2 linked regions of the Spirulina subsalsa PCC 9445 genome follow. The protein of the gene in region 2 interacts with the protein of the main gene of each other region in a pairwise test. Links are inferred from orthologs where the notes say so. Each region holds a gene or a part of one and is shown on either strand. Other genes may lie near its edges.

Region 1 (5,081 bases), 2.0 Mb from region 2 along the record:
CCACTAGACCAATCACAGCAATCAGTAATAAACCACTGGTGGCCATAAAGGCGGTGGTCATCAAATCAAATGATTCCTCCCCATTAGCGGCTGGTTCTGGGGGTGCTTGAGCAATTATGGGTTGAACGGAGGGATATTGAAAAAACATAGTATTTTCACCAATGAAACGGACAAGGGGATGGCAAACAAGACCCACAATCGATGATCTGCGGTTGGTTAAAACCATCATTGACCTGGGCTAGAACCTTACCTGCTGTCACCCAGGGTTAGACCATTCCCCGCAATAACCCAAATTGTAGGCGGCACAAATCTGAGAGGAATCGTTCTGGATTAGGAAAAACTCAGTTTTCTGCTGTACTCCGACCATTCAACCGAATTGCCTTGTTTTGACTAGAACAGCCCTCTTTGCACCCTGTGAGATGCCTTGGCTCAATGGGGTCTTTGCTTTCATTGTAGCAATTCTCTGTCTCAAGTCATGGCAGGGGAGCAGGGGAGCAGGGGAGAGGGGGAGTTGATAATTATTAACTATTCCCGACTCCCGACTCCCGATTCCCGACTCCCGATTCCCGACTCCCGACTCCCGATTCCCGACTCCCGATTCCCTATTACCCTGTTCCCTTAACTGGTCTAAGATTTACCCCCAACGGGCGCGATGGCCTCGGGCATCAATATGACAAAGGTTGGGATAGTGACCATAACGCCCTAATCCGCCGGGCCACCAAGGATCTAAAGACCAATATAGTTGATTGCCGGATAGTCCCTCACAGACAAAATCAATGGCATCCCCGACGATGTGACGGCTTTGGCTGGCTCCTCCGACGGCGCGGTTAATATGGGGGGGACGGTACCAACTGGTAATGATGAGGGGGCGACCAAGGCGATCGCGGGCTTGTTGGGCGAGGGTGGCAATCCTTACAATGGCGTCCACGGTGGCCTGATTGGGGGGCATCCGGGTTCCTCCTCGGGTGGCTTCAGTCCAGGTAAAGTTGCCGTTGGGGATAATGGAGGCGGAAAGTTGAATATTGCTGGTTGTCCACCGGGCGGGACGACTCGGCACCACAATCGTTACAGGTTTGGGTGGGGGGGCGGCTTCTTTGCGCTGTTGTTGAATCCGTTGCAGGTCTTGAGTGAGGGACTCAATGGCTTGGTTGTAGGTGCTTAAACCCCGCCACAGTTGCACCATTCGGATCAGGGCTTCCCTTTGTTGGGTTTGTTCTTGGTAGGCGCTGGGAACTCGTCGCACAAAGTTGAGCAGTTCGTGATCCAGTTGCATGGCTACTTGTCGCAGGGTTTGGGGATCGTTGCCTGTGGAGGCCAGGAGGGTGGGGTTAATGCCTAGGGTGGCGACGGCGGTCTGTCGGGAGTCGAGATTGCGCCAGAGTCGGAAGCCTTCGGTGAGGGCGTTACGCTGTTGGCCTTGACCTTGATAAAACTCGGGGATGCGCTCGACAAAGGCAATGAGGGCGGGATCAAGGTGTTTTAGTCCGGTGTCGGGGGAGGTGTCCTTTTCGAGGGAGGCGATGGCTTCTTCTCGCGATCGCAACTGCCGCCAATATTGGGTTAAACGCAGCAGGGCTTCCCGTTGGTGGGGATAGCCTTCATAATGGGGGGATACACGCTGCATAAATTGTTTCAGCAACAAGTCCAACTCGGCGGGAGGGACAGAGGCCAGGGTGGCGCTGGGGTTATTGACGAGGGATTGCACGGTGGCATCTACGGAGTCCAGTTTCCGCCAAATGCGCACCGCTTCGAGTAGAGCATCCCGTTGATGGGGTAAACCGATAAAAAACTGACTTAAACGCTCCACTAAGCTGAGGAGTTCCCGATCCAGTTCTACCAGATTATGAGCCGCTTGGGTGCCTTCATAATCCCGTTCGGTATCGCTTTTGTAGGCTTGGAGTAATTCGGCGCGATCGCATTTTTCTAAGCGACCTTGGACAGGTTTCCCCGGAGATCCCCCGAAGCCATCGGCCAGCAACTCGACGAAACTATTACTATAACGCCCCAGTTCTGCATTCCATAAATCGGTGCCTTTCCATCCCTGATCGGTCAGATGATCGGTAAAACTGCGCACTAAATTCCCCGCATATTGAACCTGTTCAGGAAAGGTATCCAGATGAGACTCCATGACCGATCCGGCGGCGACGACTCCTAATCCGGTTTCTCCATCCTTCAAGGAGGGTTTCCGATGCGCATAGTGCAGAGCAGCTAAAATCGGTTTATGCACCCCCGTTCGTTCTGCTTCTAACAGGTAGTAATAGTTTCGTTGGTCTGGTGTTAATTGTGACATAACGCCTACAGGACTTGCTGATTTCGATGAAATTCACCCATCTTCCTGATTTTAGGGTGAATTGTCAGTAACTCAGCAAAATTTAACAACATTGCCAGGACTCCCGCCACTCCCTCAGTAACACGAGGAGGATGTCACTCCTGAATCACAGTGGGAGCAACCCCTCGGCGTTGTTGGCGGCGTTCTTGCAAGGATACCACTTCCGCCTCGTTGCTTTCCCGGGCTACTCGCACCAATAACCCCGCTAAGACTAAACTGGTAATCACAGAACTCCCCCCATAACTAAACATGGGTAGAGGTAAACCTGTTGTGGGTAAAACCCCTGTAGCTACGCCAATATTAATCAAAGACTGACCGACTAAAAAGATCATGACTCCCATTGCCACTAATTGCTGGACAGGTTGACGGCATTTCATTGAGACAATCAGCGCCAAGGTGCCATAAATCGCCAATAATCCCAATAACGTCGCACTGCCGACAAAGCCAAATTCTTCGGCATAAACGGAGAAAATAAAGTCGGTGTACTGAATGGGTAAATAAAATAACTTTTGTTGGGATAAGCCAAATCCGGCCCCCCAAGTTCCCCCAGAGCCAACAGCTAGTAAACTTTGAATAAGTTGGTAGCCATCCCCCATCGGGTCTTGCCAAGGGTCAAGGAAGGACATGACCCGGCGTTTTTGGTAGGATTGGGTGGAAATGCTAATGGTTCCTAGAATAATCCCTGTGAGGGCGGTTCCCCCCAGTTGCAAGAGGGGCAAGCCGGCCGCTAGGGCAATCAGCCATAGACTCATCCCACACAGGGCGGCGGTGCTAAGGTTGGGTTGGAGGAGAATAGCACCGATGAGAACAGCAAAAATGGACAACCACCCCAAACGAGTCGCCCAGGGGAGTTTTGCCCAGTTGCCGAAAACTTTGGCACTTTCGAGGACGAGGAAGGGTTTAATGAGTTCTGACGGTTGTAGGGGGATGGAGGCAACGACGACCCAGCGACTGGCTCCATTAACGGTCATGCCGACTCCTGGAATGAGGGTGACAAAAATTAAACCGAGGAAGAGGAAGAACAGCCAGTGGGAATATTTGAGGATGTCTCGCAACGGCGATCGCACCAAGCCATTAAAGCCAATCAAACCAATCACCACCCAAAGGATTTGGCGTTTAAAATAATACAGTCCATCCCCCATCTCTGCATCGGCGACAGGGTAGGAAGCCGAGAATAAAATCACTAGCCCAATGAATAACCAGACAAAGGTCAACCAGCGCAACAAACGGGCTTCAATCGCCCAGTCGATTACTTCGGGGTCAAAAAAGGGAAATAAATAGCGCAGTGTAGCTAACAAGGGCATGGCTCACAACTTCTCTCGTCAGGATCATAGCATCAAACCTTCACGCAAAAAGAGAGGCCAGAAAAGACCTCCCCCAAAAAGCTCAAGTCAAGCCCTCTAACCTAGGATAATCCGGCATTCGTTCCGGGTTTCCCTGTGGCTAGTTGTACCTTAACGATTTTGCCCCCCATTTTCATGATGCGCTGTTGTTCGCGGAACCAGTTATCGTAGGGAACCAGCTTGGTGAAATAAGTATTTTGTAATTCACGCTGCGTGCGAATACGAGTTTGACTCGGTACGCAAGCCGTGACTTTAAACATTCTCATGGTTAGATTTATCCTCTTGTTTCAATCGACGACCCTAAAGGAAAAGGATTCAACATTTCCCTACCTATGGCAAAGTTCGGGAGTTAACGAACCAATACTAGACGGTCAAAACTTATCTTGAGCCAGATAGACAAGCCTTTAACTTACTAGCACTCGCTCGCCGACTACCCGAACTGCTTTCTTGATTCGGAGTCTGGTGCTGATCAGTCCAAGACCTTAGCTTAAACCAGAGGAAATGTAGTCGAAGTACACGCCCATTTCTTTACCAGCGTCGGGACCGACTAAGCTAGCGGTGACTTCTTTCATCGCTTGGATGGCTTGAACGGTAGCACCGATGGGAACGCCCAAGGAATTGTAGGTTTCTTTCAAACCGTTGAGAACGCGCTCATCTAAGATAGAAGGATCGCCAGCTAACATCGCGTAGGTGGCATAGCGCAGGTAGTAGTCTAAGTCGCGGATACAAGCAGCATAGCGACGAGTGGTGTACATATTCCCACCGGGGCGGGTGATGTCAGAGTACAGCAGGGATTTTGCTACGGCTTCTTTCACGATACCAGCAGAGTTGGCACTGATTACGCTAGCAGCACGAACACGGAGTTGTCCGGTGGCGAAGTAGCCTTTCAGCTTCTCCATAGCAGCAGCGTCAAGGTACTTTCCTTGAACGTCAGCAGAGTTGATAACGGCGGTAATTGCGTCTTGCATTGTTTATTTCCTTATCTCACCTATTTCTTAGAATTGTTCACAGGGAGGCGTTCTTATGGTGGCGCTGCCCTTGCGATCAGATCATTGGGTTGGGTTATGTTCAACAGTGGGGAGATTCCCTTACTGCATTGCACCAACAACATAGTCAAAGTAGGTGCCAGCTTCGGCTGCATCGTCAGCAGACATTAAGCTAGTCGCTACTTCTTTCATTTTGGTGACGCTCAGAGCAACAGCCTCAATAGGAGTTCCCAAGGACTTGTACATTTCGCGCACACCCACTAAACCGATTTCCTCAATGGGGGTGACATCACCAGCAACCACACCGTAGGTGATCAGACGCAGGTAGTAGTCCATATCACGGAGACAGGTGGCGGTCATTTCTTCGCCGTAAGCGTTTCCACCAGGAGAAACCACGTCGGGACGTTGTTGGAATAATTTGTC
Region 2 (5,171 bases):
TTGGGTTGAGGAAGAATGAGTAATCATGATGTTTGGGGTTTTGTCTAGAGTACATTCACTCTAACAACAGCCCCAGACTGGCAACAACGCAGAACGTTCATAGTTAAGATGAATAATTTCGATAGATCCGGTTCTCCGGCAGGGAATGATATCCCCCCCGACAGCGCAGGAGGTAAATCACAATCCCGGCCGTGATAAAACTAATATAATAAATCCCATAGCCAATCCCCCCACTGATGCCGAAAGCTTGGGCTAAACTGGCTGCATTCTCAATAGACTTGGCAAAAATCCAACTAATGGCCGCGCTAAAAACTAATAACCACAGTCCGGGAGGAGTTCCTTGTTCAGACTCTCCCTGAAAAAAGGCAATGGCAGAAACCCAATGGGGAGTGGTTTTCTGCACCGTTTGGTAGATGAAAAAACCGTAACCGAGTAGTAATGTCCAAGTTAAGACGACTTCCATGTTGACTCATTCAATGCTGATTCATACCGCTTGAGTGTATTGAGGAATCCTGAATTTTTGCTAAAAACTGGCTGAAATGAATTTAATTGATTATCTACGCATTAGTTTAATTGACCGTTGCAATTTTCGCTGTCAATACTGTATGCCAGAAGGGGCGGAGTTAGATTATATTCTTCAGCCGGATCTCCTGACGGCGGAGGAGATTTTAGCCTTGTTACAAGGGGTGTTTATTCCTTTGGGATTTCGCAAATTTCGCCTGACGGGGGGGGAACCGTTGCTGCGGCCGGGGGTGGTGGATTTGGTGGAGGCGATCGCACATTTGCCGGAAACCCACGATCTCGCCCTGACGACTAACGGTTTCCTCTTACCGGAAATGGCGCAAGACCTCTACGACGCGGGGCTGCGACGGTTGAATATTAGCCTAGATTCCCTCAATTCAGCCAATTTTGATAAAATCATCGGCAACGGGGGCAAAAGTCGCTGGAAACGGGTCTGGGCGGGCATACAGAAAGCCTATGAGGTGGGGTTCAGCCCTTTAAAGCTCAATGTGGTGGTGATTCCGGGGGTGAATGAGGGGGAGGTGTTGGATTTAGCGGCTTTAAGTTGCGATCGCCCCTGGCATATCCGGTTTATTGAATTTATGCCCATTGGCAATCCAGAATTATTCGGCGAACGGGCTTGGATTCCCTCGGAGGAATTACGGCAACAGATTCGCGCTCAATGGGGGCTAGAAGCCAGTCAAGTGCAGGGAAATGGTCCGGCCGATGTGTTCCGCATTCCGGGCGCACAGGGGACTGTGGGGTTTATTAGTCAGATGTCGGAATGTTTTTGCGATCGCTGTAATCGAATGCGCTTATCCGCCGATGGTTGGTTACGACCTTGTTTATTAAACGAAACCGGACAATTAAACTTAAAAACCGCTCTACGAGATGGGGTAAGTTGGACGGTTTTACAGGAGCAAGTGCGGGCATTGATTCTCATTAAACCCGAGATTAATTTCAAGTTGCGGGATTCGGGAACCGAAGATGGGAGCTATCACCGCACCATGTCCCAAATTGGGGGCTGAGTGGGGGCTTGAATTTAGGGAGCAGGGGGGCAGGGGAGCAGGGGGAGAGGGGGAGCAAGGGAGCAGGGGAGCAGGGGAGCAGGGGAGCAGGGGGGCAGGGGAGCAGGGGAGCAGGGGAATAGTGGGTAGTGAATAGCCAAAACTCTTTTATTTTAGGGAACAGGGAACAGGGAACAGGGAACAGGGGGGGAGAGTTCCCGGACTCCCGACTCCCGATTCCCGACTCCCGACTCCCGACTCCCGACTCCCACCTACAATAACTTAGCGGTGCGTCGGAGTCTGCCCGTTTTAGCGATCGCCGTCCGCTCATCCAATTGGATGGGATAGCCCCCCTCAATCAAAGCGTGGAGTTTTTGGGAAATCGTTTGGGGATTCTGACCCAACTGAGCGGCTAATTCCTCATAGGTAGTTTCCCCCATACTCTCCAACAAATCAATCAGTTGTAACGCACTTTGGGCGACAGCCCCCAACAAGGGAAATAACTCCTCTTGGGTCTTTTGAGGTAGACTGCGAAACTCCATCAAACGCGGAGTAATGTCAACTAAAGTCTTGCGAGTTTTCTTATTCATCAGTCCGAGAAATTATTAACAATTAATTAGGGCTTAATATCCCCTGATCACTGACTCGGGGGAATGCCTTCAATGGCAATTAACGCCTCCGTTACAGAACGGACCACCGGACCGGCCACCGTAGACCCAAAAGCATTATCTCCCTTGGGTTCATCCAATACCGCCAAAACAACATACTTAGGGTCTTCTACAGGCAAAGAAGCAATGAAGCTAACAATTTTGAGATCACTATAATATCCCCCGGCCGGACTCGCCTTCTGAGCCGTTCCCGATTTACCCCCGATACGATAATTGGGAATTTGTACCGTCGCCCCCGCAGAGGAATTAATCGTGTCCTCCATCTTGCGCATCACAATTTCCGTAGTTTCTTGGGAGAAAATGCGCTCAGTTTTGGGAGTTGGCAGGCGCTTAATCACATTCCCTTCCCCATCAATCATGGCATTGACCACATGGGGAGTGACTAACTTCCCACCATTGGCTAAAGCCGCATGGAGTTGTACTAATTTTAGGGGCGTGAGAGAAAAACCTTGACCAAAAGAGCTAGTAGCGGCCTCCACAGGAGAAGCAAAAAACTGTTGCGGGCTTTTCAGTTGTCCGGCTGATTCTCCGGGTAACTCAATACCCATCCTTTGATTCATTTTGAGGTTTTGCAGTGCTTCATAATAATCTTGAACTCTCATTTTACGAACAAGGTTCACCATTGCCACATTACTGGAATAGATCAAGGTTTGACTTAAATTAAGTCGTCCCCGGCCTCCCCGTCGTTCAAAGTCATGATTCCGGATTTCCCAGCGCTCAATTTGAACCCGGCCGGGATCTGCCAGAATAGCGTTTTCGTCGATTACCCCTTTGTCGAGGGCGATCGCAATATTAATCGGCTTAAACGTCGATCCCGGTTCATACAAATCCGTAACCGTCCAATTTCTAAACAGATTGATATTGTATTTTGAATACTCATTCGGATCAAAAGTGGGTTCACAAACCAGGGCCAAGATAGAGCCATCATGGACATCCATCACAATCACCGCCCCCCGCTTGGCCTGATAGTTGGCAATCTGTTGTTTCAAAATCGAACGCGCCACCCGTTGCAAGCGCATATCAAGAGTTAACTGCAACCGTTGATCATCAAAATTCATAAACCCTTCCGGGATATGATCCGGCATCAACGCCCCATTCCCCGCCCGATTCAACCGCAGGGTGCGCACATTTCGTTCTAATAGATCCTGCTGGGTAAATTCCAGCCCAGACTGTCCCTTATGGTCAACATCCACATACCCCACAATCTCCGCCGCCAATTCCTGCTGGGGGTATAAACGGGAATACTGCCGAATTAACTCCAAACCATCCAAACCCAAAGCCGCCACTTGATCCGCCCGTTCTTCCGGCAAACGATGAGCAATCGGAATCCCACTGGCTCGCCGTTGGAAAGCCTCTAATAACCGCCCTGAGTCCCGTTCCAAAATAGGGGCCAAACGAGCGGCAATCTCTTCCGGGGGGATTTTAAACAACTTAGGATGGGCGAACAACTTATAAACTAAACGGTCAGTTGCCAATACATTCCCATGACGGTCTACAATAGGTCGTCGCGGCACATAGGGGCGCATATAGACCATCTGTTGCTGCTGGGCTTTTTCCATAAATTTATCGCCCTGCACAATCTGCAACTGATAGAGATTAAAAGCTAAGGCCGCACTCCCGGCCAACAATGCACCCCACACCAGAAACAGGCGACTCCAAAGTAAACGGCCTGTTTTACGATGACGACCCACCCCACCCCCTTTCCCTTGTTTTTTCGGCCGTCCGGGGCGGCTTGTGGGCGACTGTTCAGGCAAAGAAGACGGTGGGGAGGGTTTGGTTTTGGGGCGCAAAACAGTGACTTTGGATCCGGCCATTACTAATATCCCAGGGGGGTTACAAAAGTGGTTTCATTGTCCCGGGTGGTGGGAACAGGTTCAGAGGTAAAAGGACTCTCCATCGACCGTTCTAGGAAGATGGTATTATCAGGACTCGGGGCGACCATACCCGTTTCAGGACGGTTAGCCTGTTGGGCTAACTGGTTTTTGAGGATTTCATCAGCCACAGTCAAGTTGCGTTGAGCGCGTTGGAGGTTTTCCAGTCGGCGGTAGTCCCGACTCCACTGTTGCTGAATATACACGGTGGAGGAATAGACAATCAAAACCGCCGTAATCAGGCAAAAGGCCATAATCGAGGAACCGTGTTGAATACCCAGTAAAACCCGTAACCACAGGGGCAGTTTCGGACGGGGGTTAATGGGTCTTAGGGGAGTGGGACGGGGCATTTCCCGCCGTTGTGACCCCGGATGAGGGGGTTGGGAACCCTTGGGGGTGGGATAAGATTGGAGGGGGGAGGGATTCACTCTCAGAGCCGGACGTTTGGGGAATTGAGCAACATTGTTGGGGGGTGGAGGAGTGGGAGATCCTTTCCAAGCCGGATGACGAGCCACTTTGCCGCTCCCGTTGCGGGGAGGAGTAGGGGGATTCGATCCTTTACGAGTTCTGGCCGATCGGGCTGTACGAATGGGACGGGGAGAAGCTGTCATAATACCACTTTAGAAAATCCGTTGAAGTTTTATCTTACTCATTACCATGCTCCTGCTCCAGTTTAGTACGTCTCATTATTGTCGCAAAGTCCGTTTAGCTTTGGGGTATAAAAAAATTGCCTTTGCGGTGGAAAACTTGACTCCGGGGGCGCATTGGCTACGGGTTAAGCCTTTGACGGGACTGAGTACGGTTCCGGTTTTATTGCCCCAACAAGCCGGAGAACCGGAGGCGATCGCAGACTCTACCGCTATTTTTCATTATCTAGAGCAAATTTGTCCAGAACCTTCTTGGCAATGTGGCGATCGCACCCTACAAACTCAAGTCGATTTACTAGAAGACTGGCTCGATGAAAGCATTGGCACCGCCACCCGTTTCGTTTACTATCATTTTCGCGCCGGAGCCGGAAAAAACATTGATCCCTCCCTCTCCAGTCAGATGGTGATTCAGGTCGTGCGCTGGCAATATGGCATCACCGAAGCCGCCGTTAAACAGGCTCAATTACGTTTAGAACA

The links. The genes of interacting proteins can lie anywhere in the genome.
Region 1: the proteins of SPI9445_RS0105305 (region 2) and SPI9445_RS0113965 interact in binary tests that used the Escherichia coli proteins (3 or more experiments, as listed by UniProt). The link is inferred for Spirulina subsalsa PCC 9445 from one-to-one orthologs.

Annotation. Positions count from the first base shown.
Region 1 is NZ_JH980292.1:3,073,034-3,078,114, reverse strand. The notes cover bases 1,530-4,400. They hold SPI9445_RS0113965 (FtsW/RodA/SpoVE family cell cycle protein), read right to left. Parts: upstream 3,634-4,400; coding sequence 2,425-3,633; downstream 1,530-2,424. Other genes in these bases: apcB (allophycocyanin subunit beta), read right to left, coding at 4,155-4,400; SPI9445_RS0113960 (phycobilisome linker polypeptide), read right to left, coding at 3,735-3,938; SPI9445_RS0113970 (D-Ala-D-Ala carboxypeptidase family metallohydrolase), read right to left, coding at 1,530-2,290. In the rest of the region: SPI9445_RS25595 (hypothetical protein), read right to left, coding at 1-148; more of SPI9445_RS0113970, read right to left, coding at 635-1,529; more of apcB, read right to left, coding at 4,401-4,640; apcA (allophycocyanin subunit alpha), read right to left, coding at 4,761-5,081.
Region 2 is NZ_JH980292.1:1,107,100-1,112,270, reverse strand. The notes cover bases 1,569-4,529. They hold SPI9445_RS0105305 (peptidoglycan D,D-transpeptidase FtsI family protein), read right to left. Parts: upstream 3,991-4,529; coding sequence 2,146-3,990; downstream 1,569-2,145. Other genes in these bases: SPI9445_RS29125 (hypothetical protein), read right to left, coding at 3,993-4,529; SPI9445_RS0105310 (HTH domain-containing protein), read right to left, coding at 1,781-2,098. Also shown: SPI9445_RS30340 (hypothetical protein), read right to left, coding at 1-27; SPI9445_RS0105325 (hypothetical protein), read right to left, coding at 104-463; GTP 3',8-cyclase MoaA, read left to right, coding at 540-1,529; more of SPI9445_RS29125, read right to left, coding at 4,530-4,658; SPI9445_RS0105295 (glutathione S-transferase family protein), read left to right, coding at 4,705-5,171. UniProt on the Escherichia coli protein: Essential cell division protein that catalyzes cross-linking of the peptidoglycan cell wall at the division septum. Required for localization of FtsN.